Regions from separate parts of the Streptomyces sp. C genome, predicted to be linked through region 2. Evidence: riboswitches for the same ligand, from Rfam matches in the RefSeq annotation. Region 2 holds a riboswitch; the other holds the start of a gene.
The links. A riboswitch is a leader RNA that binds a small molecule or an ion and turns the genes downstream of it on or off. The one in region 2 is predicted to bind thiamine pyrophosphate.
Positions count from the first base shown of each region.

Region 1: it holds a riboswitch for thiamine pyrophosphate, as region 2 does, so the genes downstream of both, thiC (phosphomethylpyrimidine synthase ThiC) here and SSNG_RS25775 (thiamine ABC transporter substrate-binding protein) in region 2, are expected to answer to the same signal.

Region 1 covers NZ_GG657750.1:3,985,619-3,993,088, forward strand. Annotated here, with positions in the region: gene SSNG_RS17845 (helix-turn-helix domain-containing protein) at 1-154, shown strand, start outside; gene SSNG_RS17850 (SsgA family sporulation/cell division regulator) at 252-701, shown strand; gene SSNG_RS17855 (YibE/F family protein) at 739-2,253, opposite strand; TPP riboswitch at 2,293-2,437, shown strand; gene thiC (phosphomethylpyrimidine synthase ThiC) at 2,431-4,218, shown strand; gene SSNG_RS17865 (hypothetical protein) at 4,348-5,163, opposite strand; gene SSNG_RS17870 (metallophosphoesterase) at 5,313-6,506, opposite strand; gene SSNG_RS17875 (LacI family DNA-binding transcriptional regulator) at 6,780-7,470, opposite strand, start outside.
Region 2 covers NZ_GG657750.1:5,659,284-5,666,753, reverse strand. Annotated here, with positions in the region: gene SSNG_RS25780 (iron ABC transporter permease) at 1-1,129, opposite strand, end outside; gene SSNG_RS25775 (thiamine ABC transporter substrate-binding protein) at 1,180-2,277, opposite strand; TPP riboswitch at 2,362-2,471, opposite strand; gene rlmN (23S rRNA (adenine(2503)-C(2))-methyltransferase RlmN) at 2,543-3,658, opposite strand; gene SSNG_RS25765 (phosphatidate cytidylyltransferase) at 3,794-4,870, opposite strand; gene frr (ribosome recycling factor) at 4,870-5,427, opposite strand; gene pyrH (UMP kinase) at 5,521-6,300, opposite strand; gene tsf (translation elongation factor Ts) at 6,463-7,299, opposite strand; gene rpsB (30S ribosomal protein S2) at 7,434-7,470, opposite strand, start outside.

The DNA of each region.
Region 1 (7,470 bases), 1.7 Mb from region 2:
CGCGGCCATCCCGATCACGGCCGGCGATGCCGCCGCGACCATGGCGATTTCCCTTCCTGTGCACCAAGAAGACCGATTGCTCTATGCGGTTGATCGACTACGGAGTGAAGTAGGCGCGCTGTTGAGCACCCTCTCCTTCTCTATCAGTATCTGAAAACTCACTCCTTGTGATCTGCGGGCGCTTCCACCACCCTTGTCAAGACGGCCCTGGGGGATCATTCCTGGCCACTTCCACTACAGCGGGGTAGGCAATGCGCGAGTCCGTACAGGCAGAGGTCATGATGAGCTTCCTCGTATCCGAGGAGCTCGCGTTCCGCATCCCGGTGGAGCTCCGGTACGAGGCCCGTGACCCCTACGCGGTACGCCTGACCTTCCACCTTCCCGGAGACGCCCCGGTGACATGGGCGTTCGGCCGGGAGCTGCTTCTCGACGGCATCAACAAGCCGAGCGGTGACGGCGACGTGCACATCGCGCCCACCGATCCGGACGAGCTGTCCGACGTACACATCCGGCTCCAGGTCGGTGGCGACCGGGCCCTGTTCCGGGCCGGCGCGGGCCCGCTCGTCGCGTTCCTCGACCGGACCGACCGGCTCGTTCCGCTCGGTCAGGAGCGCAACCTCGGCGACTTCGAGGAGAGCCTCGACCAGGCGCTCGGCAGGATCCTCTCCGAGTCGCAGCACGACGAGCGGAAGGCGGGCTGAGGCGGGGGCCGGGAGGTCCCGGCCCCCGCCCCGTCCTTCAGCGCTTGCGCCGGCGCCGCCCCCGGCCGCCGCGGGCGGGCGCCGCCGGCGGACCGGCCGCCGGGCTCCCGGCCGCGCCGTCGGCGGGTCCGGGCCGGTCGGCGGAGACCACCAGCGCTGCCAGCGCCGTGGTCACCGGCACCGAGGCCACGAGCCCGATGGAGCCCACGAGGGTCCGTACGATCTCCTCCGCGACCAGCTCGCTGTTGGCCACCGTGCCCATGCTGCTGTTCGCGATGGAGAACAGCAGCAGGAGCGGCAGTGCGGCGCCGGCGTACGCCAGTACGAGGGTGTTCACCACCGAGGCGATGTGGTCGCGACCGATCCGGATGGCGGCCCGGTACAGGGCGCGCGGACCCATGTCCGGGTCCGCCTGGTGGAGTTCCCAGACGGCCGAGGTCTGAGTGACCGTCACGTCGTCGAGCACGCCCAGGGATCCGATGATCACCCCTGCGAGCAGCAGACCGCTCATGTCGATGTTCGGGTAGAGCCCGTGGATCAGCCCGGTGTTGTCGTCCGTGTTGCCGCTCAGGAACGCCCAGCCGATGAACTGCGAGCCCAGCAGCCCGATCAGCAGGAGCGAGACCAGCGTGCCGAGGACGGCCACCGAGGTCCGCGCGGTCAGCCCGTGGCACATGTAGAGGGCGATCAGCATGATCGCGCTGGCGCCGATGACCGCGACGAGCAGCGGGTTCGATCCCTGCAGGATCGCCGGGAGGATGAAGAGCGTCAGGACGCCGAAGCTGACGACGAGTGCGATGAGGGCGAAGAGGCCGCGCATCCGGCCCACCACGACGACCGCGACGGCGAAGATGCCGGCCAGCAGCGCCAACGGGAACTTCCGGTTCAGGTCGATCACCGAGTACTGGAGGTCCCGGGGCGCGTCCGGTGCGTACGCCACCACCACCTCCTGGCCCTTCTCCAACTGGCGGGGCGCGCCCGGCTGGACGATCTCGAAGAAGGCCCGGCCCTGATCCGGCCCGCTGATCACCTCGACGGTGGCCTTCTTGCACTCGCCGGTCTGGGCGGCCTGCGCCTCACGGCCCTCGGGGGTGGAGGTGTCGCCCGTGGGAGGGACCTGAGAGGCGTTCACCGATTTGCAGTCGACCTTCGCGAGAGCGACGACCTTGCCCTGCTGGGTCTGGCGGTCGAAGCCCACCCCGGTGCGCTCGTGCGCGGGGGCGCCGCCGGGCCAGAGCACGGCCATGCCGACGAAGACGGCAGCGGCGAACGGGATCAGTACGGCGGCGATCACCTTGCGCAGGTGCTTGGAGACCGGAGCGGCCGGCCCGTGACCGTGGCTGTGGCCGTGACCGTGGCCGTGTCCGGGGCTGAGTCCCGGCCCCTGTCCGGGGCCGTGTGCCCGGCCGTGGGAATGCCCGTGGGAGGAGTCCGCGGCATGCCCGTGGGACGCATGTTCGTGGCCGGCGTGGCCCATGGGCTCGGTGGGCTCGGGGGGAGGCTGCGGCGAGGACGTCACCGGCAGATCATCGCAAGAGATGAGGGGGCCCACTGTTCAGCACGCCACACACGACGCTAACGTGGGGGCTACTTTGCACAACGCGGGAGCTCGGAGCACCGGGCTGAGAGGGCGCTGATCACCGTACGCGCATGAGAATGCGTACGGGAGGAGGCTGCGTCGACCGCCGAACCTGTTACCGGGTAATGCCGGCGTAGGGAGATAGGTCTCATGACCGTTCAGGACGCACGCACGCCTGCCGTCAGCCAGGACACCGACGGCCAGACCGAGCGCAAGCCGGGGTGGCACAAGGGCTACGTGGCGGGCTCCCGCCCCGACATCCGGGTGCCGGTCCGCCAGGTCCACCTCACCAACGGCAAGGACGTGACGCTCTACGACACGTCCGGGCCGTACACCGACCCGCAGATCGAGACCGACGTCCGCCGGGGCCTCGCGCCCCTGCGCGAGAACTGGATCATCGGCCGCGGCGACACCGAGGAGTACGCGGGACGCCCCGTCCGCCCCGAGGACGACGGCATCAAGCACACCTCGCCGCGCGGGGGCCTCAAGAACCTCGACGCGGTCTTCCCCGGCCGCCCGCGCCAGCCCCGCCGGGGCCGTGGTGGCGCCGCCGTGACGCAGCTCGCGTACGCCCGCCGGGGCGAGATCACCCCGGAGATGGAGTACGTCGCGATCCGCGAGAACGTCTCCCCCGAGGTCGTCCGCGAGGAGATCGCCGCAGGCCGCGCGGTGCTCCCGGCCAACGTGAACCACCCGGAGATCGAGCCGATGATCATCGGCAAGAAGTTCCTGGTGAAGGTCAACGCGAACATCGGCAACTCCGCCGTCACCTCCTCGATCGAGGAGGAGGTGGAGAAGATGACCTGGGCGACCCGCTGGGGCGCCGACACGGTCATGGACCTCTCCACCGGCCGCAACATCCACACCACCCGTGAGTGGGTGCTGCGCAACTCCCCGGTCCCGATCGGCACCGTGCCGCTCTACCAGGCCCTGGAGAAGGTCGACGGCAGGGCCGAGGACCTGACCTGGGAGATCTACAAGGACACGGTCATCGAGCAGGCCGAACAGGGCGTCGACTACATGACGGTCCACGCCGGAGTGCTGCTGCCGTACGTGCCGCTGACCGCCCGTCGCAAGACCGGCATCGTCTCCCGCGGCGGTTCGATCATGGCCGCCTGGTGCCTCGCGCACCACAAGGAGAACTTCCTCTACACGAACTTCGAGGAGCTCTGCGAGATCCTCGCGACGTACGACGTCACGTACTCGCTGGGCGACGGCCTGCGTCCCGGCTCCATCGCGGACGCCAACGACGCCGCGCAGTTCGCGGAGCTGAAGACGCTGGGCGAGCTGAACACCATCGCCAAGCGGCACAACGTGCAGACGATGATCGAGGGCCCGGGCCACGTCCCGATGCACAAGATCAAGGAGAACATCGACCTCCAGCAGGAGATCTGCGAGGAGGCGCCGTTCTACACGCTCGGCCCGCTGACCACGGACGTCGCGCCCGCGTACGACCACATCACCTCGGGCATCGGCGCCGCGATGATCGCATGGTGGGGCACCGCGATGCTCTGCTACGTGACGCCCAAGGAGCACCTGGGCCTGCCCAACCGGGACGACGTGAAGACCGGCGTCATCACGTACAAGATCTCCGCGCACGCGGCGGACCTGGCCAAGGGCCACCCTGGTGCCCAGGAGTGGGACGACGCCCTGTCGGACGCACGGTTCGAGTTCCGCTGGGAGGACCAGTTCAACCTGGCCCTCGACCCGGACACGGCCCGTGAGTTCCACGACGAGACCCTCCCGGCCGAGCCGGCCAAGACCGCGCACTTCTGCTCCATGTGCGGTCCGAAGTTCTGCTCCATGAAGATCTCGCAGGACATCCGCCGTGAGCACGGCGGTGACCTGAAGGCCGATGAGATCGAGGCGGGCATGGCGGAGAAGTCCGCCGAGTTCGCGGCCTCGGGCAACAGGGTCTACCTGCCGCTGGCCGACTGACGGGCGGTAGGGGGTCGGCCGACGGCATTCCGGGGGGAGTCGTCGGCCGGCCTTCGCCGTTCCCTGCTGAGCCCGTGGGGTGGATGTTTCACGTGAAACAGGGCCGGACGGGCAGCGGGGGCCGGGGTCCTACTCCGCGTCGTGGTCCGGGCCGCCGAAGTCCGGGCTGGTGAAGTCCGGGGAGCTGAAACCGGGGCGGGGGCCCTGGGAGGCCGGGCCCGGGCTGGTGAAGTCCGGACGCGTGTAGCCCAGGCTGGGGATCCGTCCGGCCCCCGGCGTGCGCGGCACCGGGTAGCCCGGTCCGGCGGTCGGGTCGGCCAGGGCGTCGCGCAGGAACGGCACGATGCCCCGCTCCAGCAGTGCGTTCCGCCACGCCTCCCGGGCGCGGGAGAGCTCGTCGGGTATCGGCACGCTCTCCTCCGCCGCGACCTCCGTGGAGCTGTTGCGCAGGGCTGTGACGAGCAGCCCGACCACCGCGAACAGCAGGGCGGCCACGGTGAGCCCGCCGAAGAGCCAGCCAGCGGTCAGCATCGTCTCGGCGAAGGCCGGGGCCGGGTCGATCATCTTGAGGCAGTACCCCACCAGCAGGAAGATCAGCATGGCGGTGCCCGCAAGGACCGGTGCGAGGACGCCGACCACGGCGCTCACGCCGGCCCCGCCGTCCTGGTCCTCGCCGCCGTCCTCGGCGTTCGTCCCGGAGGCCGACAGGACCCCGTCGCGCAACTCCTCGCGCACCTTCACGTAGTGGTCGTACTCGGCGGCCGCCGCGGCGGTCAGGAGTGTGGTGGCGGCCAGGGCCATGGTGCGCAGTTGTTCGGCGTTCAGCCGTTCGCCGAGGGTGGCGAGTTCGGGCCGTTCGTCCGCGGTGCGCAGCGCCTCGTCGAGGAGCCGGTCGAACTCCGGTCGGTCTTCGGTGAGCAGGTGCGGAGCGCTGGTCATGTGCATCCCCCGATGCTCCGTACATGCCGGTATGCCCGCGTAGATCGGGGGCTCCGGCACAAACGGAGGAGAGCCTGCTACGGATAGAGCGATGGTAGAGCGCCCCTGCCACGCCGTGACAGGGGCTTTGCTGAAATACCCCGCTCCGAGAACGCTCAGTCGCGCAGAGGTAGTTGAACGACGAGCAGCTTGCCCGCCATCGTCACTCCGCCGTCCATCGCGATGGCCAGCCCGTCGGCGTACACGTGCGGCCCGTCGACGGCCTCCGGGCCGTGGGAGTCGTCGCCGTCCTCGGTGCCCACCTCGCCGAGCAGGTACGGGATGGGGCTGTGGCCGTGGACGACGCGGCCGCCGCCGTAGGTGGCCAGGAGTTCCCGTACGGCCTGGGGGCCGGTCTCCTCGTCGCGGAAGGCGAACCGCTTGGTGAACTTGCGGAAGAGGTCCCAGGTGATGTCGGCGTCGTTGCGGTTGAGCAGCTCGTGGATGGTGTCGTTGACGTCCTCGATGGAGTCGCCGTAGTCCAGGTACGCCGTGGTGTCGGAGTGCAGCAGCAGGTGGCCGTCCTGGAGCGTCGCCGCGTCGAGGCGGGACATCCACTGGAGGTGGACGTCCTCCAGGCGCTCCATGTCGGTGCGCTGGCCGCCGTTGAGGAGCCAGGCGGCCTGGAAGGTGGCGGTTCCGGCGCCGGAGGACACCGGGGTGTCGCCGAAGCGCTTGGCGCCGATCAGGAGCAGTTCGTGGTTGCCCATCAGGGCCTTGCAGTAGCCGCCGGCGGCGGCGGCCTCGGCGGAGAGCCGCATGACGAGGTCGATGACGCCGATGCCGTCGGGGCCGCGGTCGGTGAAGTCGCCGAGGAACCAGAGCCGGGCGTTGCCGGCGGACCAGCGGCATTCGGCGTCGATGAGGTGCTGGGCCTGGAGTTCCCGGATGAGCTCGTCCAGGTAACCGTGTACGTCGCCGACGACGTAGAGCGGGCCGGGGCCGGAGCCCGGGTTCTCCTGGGGGACGTACTGGACCTGCACGGTGTCCCCGGGGCCGCCGGCCGAGCCGCGGACGATGATGGGCAGGTCGCGCTGCGTGGGCGTGTAGCCGTCGGCACCGCCGTCGTCGTACTCGCCGTCGCCCGCGGTGCGCTGCTGGGGAACGGTCTCCGTGCCCGGGTGGGCGGGAGGGGCCGCAGCGGGCCGGTCGGGGGCGTAGGCGGGCCGCGGGGGCACGGGAGCGCTCTCGTCGTAGTACGCGGGGTACTCGCCGTACACGGGGGGCTCGCCGGGCAGTGCGGCGGGCGCGGTGTACGGCGCGGGTTCGACGACCGGCACCCGGAAGTCCCGCAGCGTGTCCGTCCGCATCGCGGGTCCCTGACCGGCCCCCTGAGTCATCGACCCCTCCACCACCGTCGCGCTGCCGTACACCTGCGGACCCTCCTCACCTCCGGGGTGGAGGGTCCGTGATGTCGTGCGCCCATCATAGGAATGCGGCTCGCGCTCTGTGACGCACCAGGGGTGGTGAATCCTGGCCGGAACCTCTCCTTCCTGCTCTTTTGTTCCGATTTCGGCGTTGTGGAAATCCTCGGCGGGGCCCTCGACGGGGCCCTCGGCCCCGCCCGTGTGACGGTGTGACGGTCAGTCCTGGGCCGGTGAGCGCGGCGGGCTGACGGTCGTGCGGGGTGTTCTGCGCTGCGAGGAGGTGCGGATGATCAGCTCGGTCGGCACGACCTGTTCGACGGGGCGTCCGGTGTCCACGCCCTCGATCGCGTCGATCAGCAGCTGCACGACGGCGGTGCCGATGCGGCGGGGCTTGAGGGAGAGCGTGGTGATGGGCGGTTCGGTGTTGGCGTAGACGGTGGACTCGCTGCAGCAGACGAGGAGCAGGTCCTCGGGGACCCGCAGCCCGTAGCGCCGGGCTGCGGCGAGGAGGTCGGTGCCGTTGGGGTCGAAGAGCCCGTACACGGCGTCCGGGCGGTCGGGGCGGGCGAGGAGCCGGTCGGCGGCGACGGCGCCCGCGCACGGGTCGTGGGCGGGGTAGGACTCGTAGACGGGATCCTGGCCGACGCGCTCGCACCAGTTGAGGTACGCGGTCGTGGAGAGCCGGGTGTAGGTGTCGGTGGTGGTGCCGGTGAGCAGACCGATGCGGCGGGCCCCGGCGGCGGCGAGGTGGTCGAGGAGGCCCAGTACGGCGGCCTCGTGGTCGTTGTCCACCCAGGCGGTGACGGGCAGGGTGCCCGCCGGCCGGCCGTCGGAGACCACGGGCAGGCCCTGGCGGACCAGTTCGCTGACGACCGGGTCGTGGTCGGAGGGGTCGATGACGACGGTG
Region 2 (7,470 bases):
GCGGCAGCATCAGCAGCGCGTCGAAGCCGCGCACGAAGCGGCCCCCGCGCCGGGTCAGGGCGGCCGCCGCGAGCCCCCCGATCACCAGGGCGATGGCGGTGGCGGCCAGCGCGTACCGGAGGGAGTTCCAGATCGCCTCCAGCGGCGGCACCAGAAACGTTCCGCCCCCGGAGCCCGCGTCCTGCAGCGCCCGGTAGAAGCCGAAGCCGTACCCGCCCGGGGCGTCGAAGGACCGCTCCATCAGCACCGCCAGCGGCGCCACCACCAGCAGCGCCACCGACAGCAGCACCCCGCCCAGCAGCCCCCGCTGCGCCCACCCGCGCGGCGGACGCGCGGTGCGCGCGGGGTCGACGAGCCGCAGCGCGGTCTCCCGCCGGCGCACGGTCCACGCGTGCACCGCGAGGACGGCGGCGATGGCCGCGAACTGCACCATCGTCAGCACGGCGGCGGTCGGCAGGTCCAGCAGCTGCGCCGTCTGCCGGTAGACCTCCACCTCCAGCGTGGCGTACGCGGGCCCGCCCAGGATCTGCACGACGCCGAAGGAGCTGAACGTGAACAGGAACACCATCAGCGAGGCCGCGGCCACCGCCGGCCCGAGCGCGGGCAGCACCACCCGCCGCCACGCCGCGAACCGCCCGGCGCCCAGCACCCGCGCGGCCTCCTCCTGGCGCGGGTCCAGCTGCGCCCAGAGCCCGCCGACGGTCCGCACCACGACGGCGTAGTTGAAGAAGACGTGGGCGAGCAGGATCGCCCACACGGTGGTGTCCAGCCGCACGCCCCACAGCTCGTCGAGCAGCCCGCCCCGCCCGACCAGCGCCAGGAAGGCACTGCCGACGACCACGGTCGGCAGCACGAAGGGGACGGTGACCAGCGCGCGCAGCACCTGCTTGCCGGGGAACTCCAGGCGCGCGAAGACGTAGGCGCCGGGCAGCGCGAGGAGCAGGGTGAGGGCGGTCGAGGCGAGCGCCTGCCAGGTGGTGAACCACAGCACGCCGCCGATGTCGGGCCGGCCGAGGACCTCGCCGATCCGGCCGAACTGCCAGCCCTCGTCCGTCTTGAGCCCCCGGCCGACGATCGCGGCGACGGGGTAGGCGAAGAACAGTCCGAAGAAGGCGAGCGGCACGGCCATCAGAGCGAGTCTGACGGCCGTGGCGCGCCCGCCCCCCGCAGGAAGGCGCTCTACTTCACGACGAGCGAGGACCACGTCTTGACCCACTGCTCACGGTTCTTGGCGATGGCCTCCGGAGCGACGTTCTCCGGCTTGTCGACCACGACGCCGTGCTTCGTGAACAGGTCCGGCAGCTTCGCGTCCTTGACGACCGGGTTCACGAACATCTGGAGCGGCATGTCCTCCTGGAACTTCTTGGAGACCAGGAAGTCGATGAGCGCCTTGCCGCCCTCCTCGTTCTTCGCGCCCTTGAGCAGGCCCGCGAACTCGACCTGGCGGAAGCAGGTGCCGGTGGCCACGCCCGTGGGCGCCTCGGCCGGCTGGGGCTCGCCGTAGAGGACCTCGACCGGCGGGCTGGAGGCGTAGGAGACGACCAGCGGGCGGTCGCCCTTGGCCTTCTTGCCGCCTGCGGAGCCGGAGAAGCGCTCGTTGTAGGCCTGCTCCCAGCCGTCGACGACCTCGACGCCGTTGGCCTTGAGCTTGCTCCAGTAGTCCTTCCAGCCCTCCTCGCCGTACTTGCCGACGGAGGCGAGGAGGAAGCCGAGTCCGGGCGAGGAGGTCGCGGCGTTCTCGGTGACCAGCAGGTTCTTGTACTCCGGCTTGACCAGGTCGTCCAGCGTCTGCGGCGGGGCGATCTTCTTGTCGGCGAAGTACGCCTTGTCGTAGTTGACGCAGATGTCACCGGAGTCGACCGGGGTGACGCGGTGCTGCTTGTCGAGCACGAACTCCGGCTTCACCGTGTCCAGGCCCTTGGCCTGGTAGGGGGTGAAGACGCCGTTGTCGAGGGCGCGCGAGAGCAGGGTGTTGTCGACGCCGAAGAAGACGTCGCCGCGCGGGGAGCCCTTGGTGAGGATCTCCTGGTTGAGCGCGGCGCCGGCGTCGCCGGACTTCAGCACCTTGACGGTGTAGCCGCTCTGCTGCTCGAACTCCTTGAGGACCGCCTCGGTCACGTTGAAGGAGTCGTGGGAGACGAGCGTGACCGTCTTGGACTTCGGGGCGTCGCCCGCGCCCGCGGACTTGTCCTTGGCGTCGCCGCCGCAGGCGCTGAGCGTGGTCACGCCGAGCGCGGCCGCGAGCGCCGCGCCCGCGATCTTCTTGGTGGTGCTCACTGGTGATTCCTCCTGGGATGACCAGGAGAAGACGCGGCCCTGCCCGGCGCTCTGTGAGAGCGGACGCCGGGCAGGGCGCAACAGCTTGAGTGGTGACCGAACTTCCTACCCCGAATGACCGGGGCGAGGTTCAGAGGGTCTGCGGATGACGGATACCGCACTCTCAGCGCTGTGGCGCTCCCCTGTCGGAATATGCAATTGGTTCGGCCACAGGGTACCCCTGCGGCCGATTCACGCCGGCCCCTGTCCGGAACGCAGTCGGAATCTAGCGTTCCGAGGCGGCGAGCTGACCGCACGCGCCGTCGATCTCCTGGCCGCGGGTGTCGCGCACGGTCACGGGCACGCCGTGGCGGGCGATCGCCTCGACGAAGGCCTTCTCGTCCTCGGGGCGCGAGGCGGTCCACTTGGAGCCCGGCGTCGGGTTCAGCGGGATCAGGTTGACGTGCACGCGCTTGCCCTTGAGCAGGCGGCCGAGCAGGTCGCCGCGCCAGGCCTGGTCGTTGATGTCGCGGATCAGGGCGTACTCGATGGAGATCCGGCGGCCGGACTTCTCCGCGTACTCCCAGGCGGCGTCGAGGACCTCGCGGACCTTCCAGCGGGTGTTGACGGGGACGAGCGTGTCGCGCAGCTCGTCGTCCGGGGCGTGCAGGGAGACCGCGAGGCGGCACTTGAAGCCCTCGTCGGCGAACCGCAGCATCGCCGGGACCAGGCCGACGGTGGAGACGGTGATGCCGCGCTGCGACAGGCCCAGGCCGTCGGGCTCCGGGTCGGTGAGGCGGCGGATGGCGCCGACGACGCGCTTGTAGTTCGCGAGCGGCTCGCCCATGCCCATGAAGACGATGTTGGAGAGCCGCGCCGGGCCGCCGGGGACCTCGCCGTCGCGCAGGGCGCGCATGCCGTCGACGATCTGGTGCACGATCTCGGCGGTGGAGAGGTTGCGGTCCAGGCCGGCCTGGCCGGTGGCGCAGAACGGGCAGTTCATGCCGCAGCCGGCCTGCGAGGAGATGCACATCGTGACCCGGTCCGGGTAGCGCATCAGCACGGACTCGACGAGCGTGCCGTCGTGCAGCTTCCACAGGGTCTTGCGGGTGGTGTCGTTGTCGCAGCTGATGTGCCGCACGACGTTCATGAGCTCCGGCAGCAGCTCCTGCTGGAGCTTCTCGCGCGAGGCGGCGGGGATGTCCGTCCACTCGGCCGGGTCGTGCGCGTAGCGGGCGAAGTAGTGCTGGGAGAGCTGCTTGGCCCGGAACGGCTTCTCACCGATCGCGGCCACCGCCTCGCGGCGCTCGGCCGGCGTGAGGTCGGCGAGGTGCCGCGGGGGCTTCTTCGCTCCGCGGGGCGCGACGAAGGTGAGCTCGCCCGGAACGGGACGGGGGGCCATGCTGTACTCCTCGGTACGACGGGGTGGGGGTCACCCCGCGCGTGCAGGGCCGGTCCGCGGCGACTCGGCCGCCGGACGGAAAAGGCGCGCCACGTGCACGTGGCGCGCCCTCCAGGATAACCCGGCCCGGACCGGTCAGCCGGTGCCGACGAACGCCGCCAGCAGCAGCCAGACCACCGGAGCGGTCGGCAGCAGCGAGTCCAGCCGGTCCATGATGCCTCCGTGGCCCGGGAGCAGCGTGCCCATGTCCTTGATGCCCAGGTCACGCTTGATCATCGACTCGCCGAGGTCGCCCAGTGTGGCGGAGACCGCCACCGCGAGGCCCAGCAGCAGGCCCTGCCACCAGGCGCCGCCGTCGATGAGGAACTCCATGCACAGGGCGCCGGCCGCCATCGCGAAGGCCACCGCTCCGAAGAGCCCCTCGCGGGTCTTGCCGGGGCTGATGCGCGGGGCCAGCTTGGTCTTGCCGAAGCGCCAGCCGACCGCGTACGCCCCGGTGTCGCTGACCACGGTCAGCAGCAGGAAGGTCACCACCCGCTGCGGGCCGTCGTCGGGGGTCAGCAGCATCGCGACGAAGGTGGCCAGGAACGGCACGTAGAACGCCGCGAAGACGCCGGCCGTGACGTCCTTGAGGTAGTCCTCGGGGGGCTCGGTCATCCGCCACACGAGGACGGCCAGCGCCGTGAGCGCCATCGCCACCCATGCGCCCTCGGCCCCGCGCACGTACCCGGCGATGATCATCGCCGCGCCGCCGACCGCGAGCGGGACCAGCGGGGCCTTGATGCCCTTCTTCTCCTGGAGCCGGGAGGTGAGCTCCCACAGGCCGACCACGACCGCGACGACGATGACGCCGACGAAGACGGCCTTGACGATGAACAGCGAAGCGAAGATCACCGCACCGAGGCCGACGCCGACCCCTATGGCGGCACGCAGATCCCGCCCCGCGCGCTTCTTCTGCGGCGGGGGCGAGGCGTCCTGCGGGGCCTGCGGAGGCGGAGGCGGGGGGCTGGGCATGGGCTCCTGCAACGGCGTCTCGGCGCGGAACGGGGGGCCGCCGGCGAAGGCGGCCCCCCGATCGCGTGCTTCCCGGTCGTCGAAGGCACGGCCGGCGGCATCGGGCACGATGGGCATGGGCGCAGTCTGCGGGCCCACCAGCGCATCGTATGCGGGACCCGCCGGAACCGGCTCAGCGGCCCAGGGAGAGTCGTTCATCAGACCTCGAGCAGCTCGGATTCCTTGTGCTTGAGCAGCTCGTCCACCTGCGCGACGTACTTCGCGGTGGTGTCGTCGAGCTCCTTCTCGGCGCGGCGCACCTCGTCCTCGCCGGCCTCCTTGTCCTTGACCAGCTTGTCGAGGGCGTCCTTGGCCTTGCGGCGCACGGAGCGGATGGAGACGCGGGAGTCCTCGGCCTTGGTCTTGGCGACCTTGATGAACTCCTTGCGGCGGTCCTGCGTCAGCTCCGGGAAGGTCACCCGGATGATGCGGCCGTCGTTGCTCGGGTTGACACCGAGGTCGGAGTCGCGGATCGCCTGCTCGATGTTGCGCAGCGCGGAGGCGTCGAACGGCGTCACGATCGCCATGCGCGGCTCGGGCACGGCGAAGGAGGCGAGCTGGTTGATGGGCGTGATGGCGCCGTAGTAGTCCGCCACGATCTTGTTGAACATCGCCGGGTGCGCACGGCCGGTGCGGATCGCGGCGAAGTCTTCCTTGGCGACGACGACGGCCTTCTCCATCTTCTCCTCGGCCTCGAGGAGGATTTCTTCGATCACCACGTGCTCCTGCATGTCAGATTTGGATGGTTCAGGCGGGCGCGGGCGGTCGGGCCGCCCGGACCGGACCCCTGCGGGTCCGGCTCGGTGTGCTCAGGCCCGGGTGCCCTGGTCGCTCACGAGCGTGCCGATCTTCTCACCCTTGACGGCGCGGGCGATATTGCCTTCGGCGAGCAGCTCGAAGACCAGGATCGGCAGCTGGTTGTCGCGGCACAGCGTGATGGCCGTGGCGTCGGCGACCTTGAGGTCCCGGGACAGCACCTCGCTGTACTCCAGCGCGTCGAACTTCACCGCGTCCGGATTGGTCTTCGGGTCGGAGTCGTAGACCCCGTCGACACCGTTCTTGCCCATGAGGAGGGCTTCGGCGTCGATCTCCAGGGCACGCTGGGCGGCCGTGGTGTCGGTGGAGAAGTAGGGCATGCCCATGCCCGCGCCGAAGATGACGACGCGGCCCTTCTCCAGGTGGCGCACGGCGCGCAGCGGGATGTACGGCTCCGCGACCTGCCCCATGGTGATGGCCGTCTGGACCCGGCTGTCGATGCCCTCCTTCTCCAGGAAGTCCTGGAGGGCGAGGCAGTTCATGACGGTTCCGAGCATGCCCATGTAGTCGGACCGGGCCCGGTCCATGCCGCGCTGCTGAAGCTCCGCGCCGCGGAAGAAGTTGCCGCCGCCGATGACGACCGCGATCTCGGCCCCGTCGCGGACCACGGCCGCGATCTCGCGGGCGATGGCGTGCACGACGTCGGGGTCGACACCCAGTCCGCCGCCGCCGGAGAAGGCTTCGCCGGACAGCTTCAGCATGAAGCGGCGACCCTTCTTCTCGTGGTCGCTCTTGTCGTCGGATGCGGTGTGGGGGTCCACGCCCTGATTCATGGAGATCTCCTCGTGCACATACGAAGAAGGCCATTGCCGGTGGGTCCTCGCGGTTCCCTCTGCGGCAATGGCCTCCTCGTCAGATCTGCGGTCGTCCTGCGCGAGCACGGACGACTGCTTCAGACCCTATCGGGGTCCGGTGTCCGTCGCGTACGGACGGACTCAGATGCCGACCTTGATGCGGGTGAACGCCTTCAGGGTGACACCGGCCTCGTCCAGAACCTTCTGGACGGACTTCTTGTTGTCCAGCGCGTACGGCTGGCCGAGCAGCGTGGCGTCCTTGAAGAAGCCGTTGACGCGACCCTCGACGATCTTGGCGATCGCGGCCTCGGGCTTGCCCTCGGCGCGGGTGGTCTCCTCGGCGACGCGGCGCTCGGACTCGACGACCTCGGCCGGGACGTCCTCGGCGGTCAGGTACTTCGGCGAGAACGCGGCGATGTGCTGGGCGATGCCCTTGGCCAGGTCGGCGTCGGCCTTGTCCAGCTCGACCAGGACACCGATCTGCGGGGGCAGGTCGGGCATGGTGCGGTGCATGTAGGAGGCCACGAAGGCACCCTCGTACGCCGCGAAGCGGTCCAGGACGATCTTCTCGCCGAGGTTGGCGTTGGCCTCGTCCACGAACGCCTGGACGGTCTTGCCGGCCTCGATCTCGGACGCCAGCAGCGCCTCGATGTCCGCCGGCTTGGTGGCGGCCACGTGGGCGGCGAGCTGGTCGGCGACGGCCAGGAACTTCGGGCTCTTGGCGACGAAGTCCGTCTCGCACTTGAGCTCGACGAGCACGCCGGAGGTGGCGTCCTCGGAGATCAGGGAGGTGACGGCACCGTTCTCGGCGGAACGGCCCTCGCGCTTGGCGACACCCTTCAGGCCCTTGATACGCAGGGCCTCGACGGCCTTGTCGACGTCGCCGTCGGACTCGACGAGGGCCTTCTTGCAGTCCATCATGCCGGCGCCGGTGAGCTCGCGGAGCTTCTTGACGTCAGCGGCGGTGTAGTTCGCCATGAGTCTGTGATTCTCTCTCGAAGTCGTAGATCTACGGGTGAACGGCGGAGGAGCGCGCCCGTGGCGCGGCTCCCCCGCCGTCATCGTCCGTGCTGTGAGTGCCCGGCGAGTGAACGCCGGGCGCTCTCAGTGGGTCAGGCCTGCTCGGCGTCCGCGGCCGGGGCGGCCTCG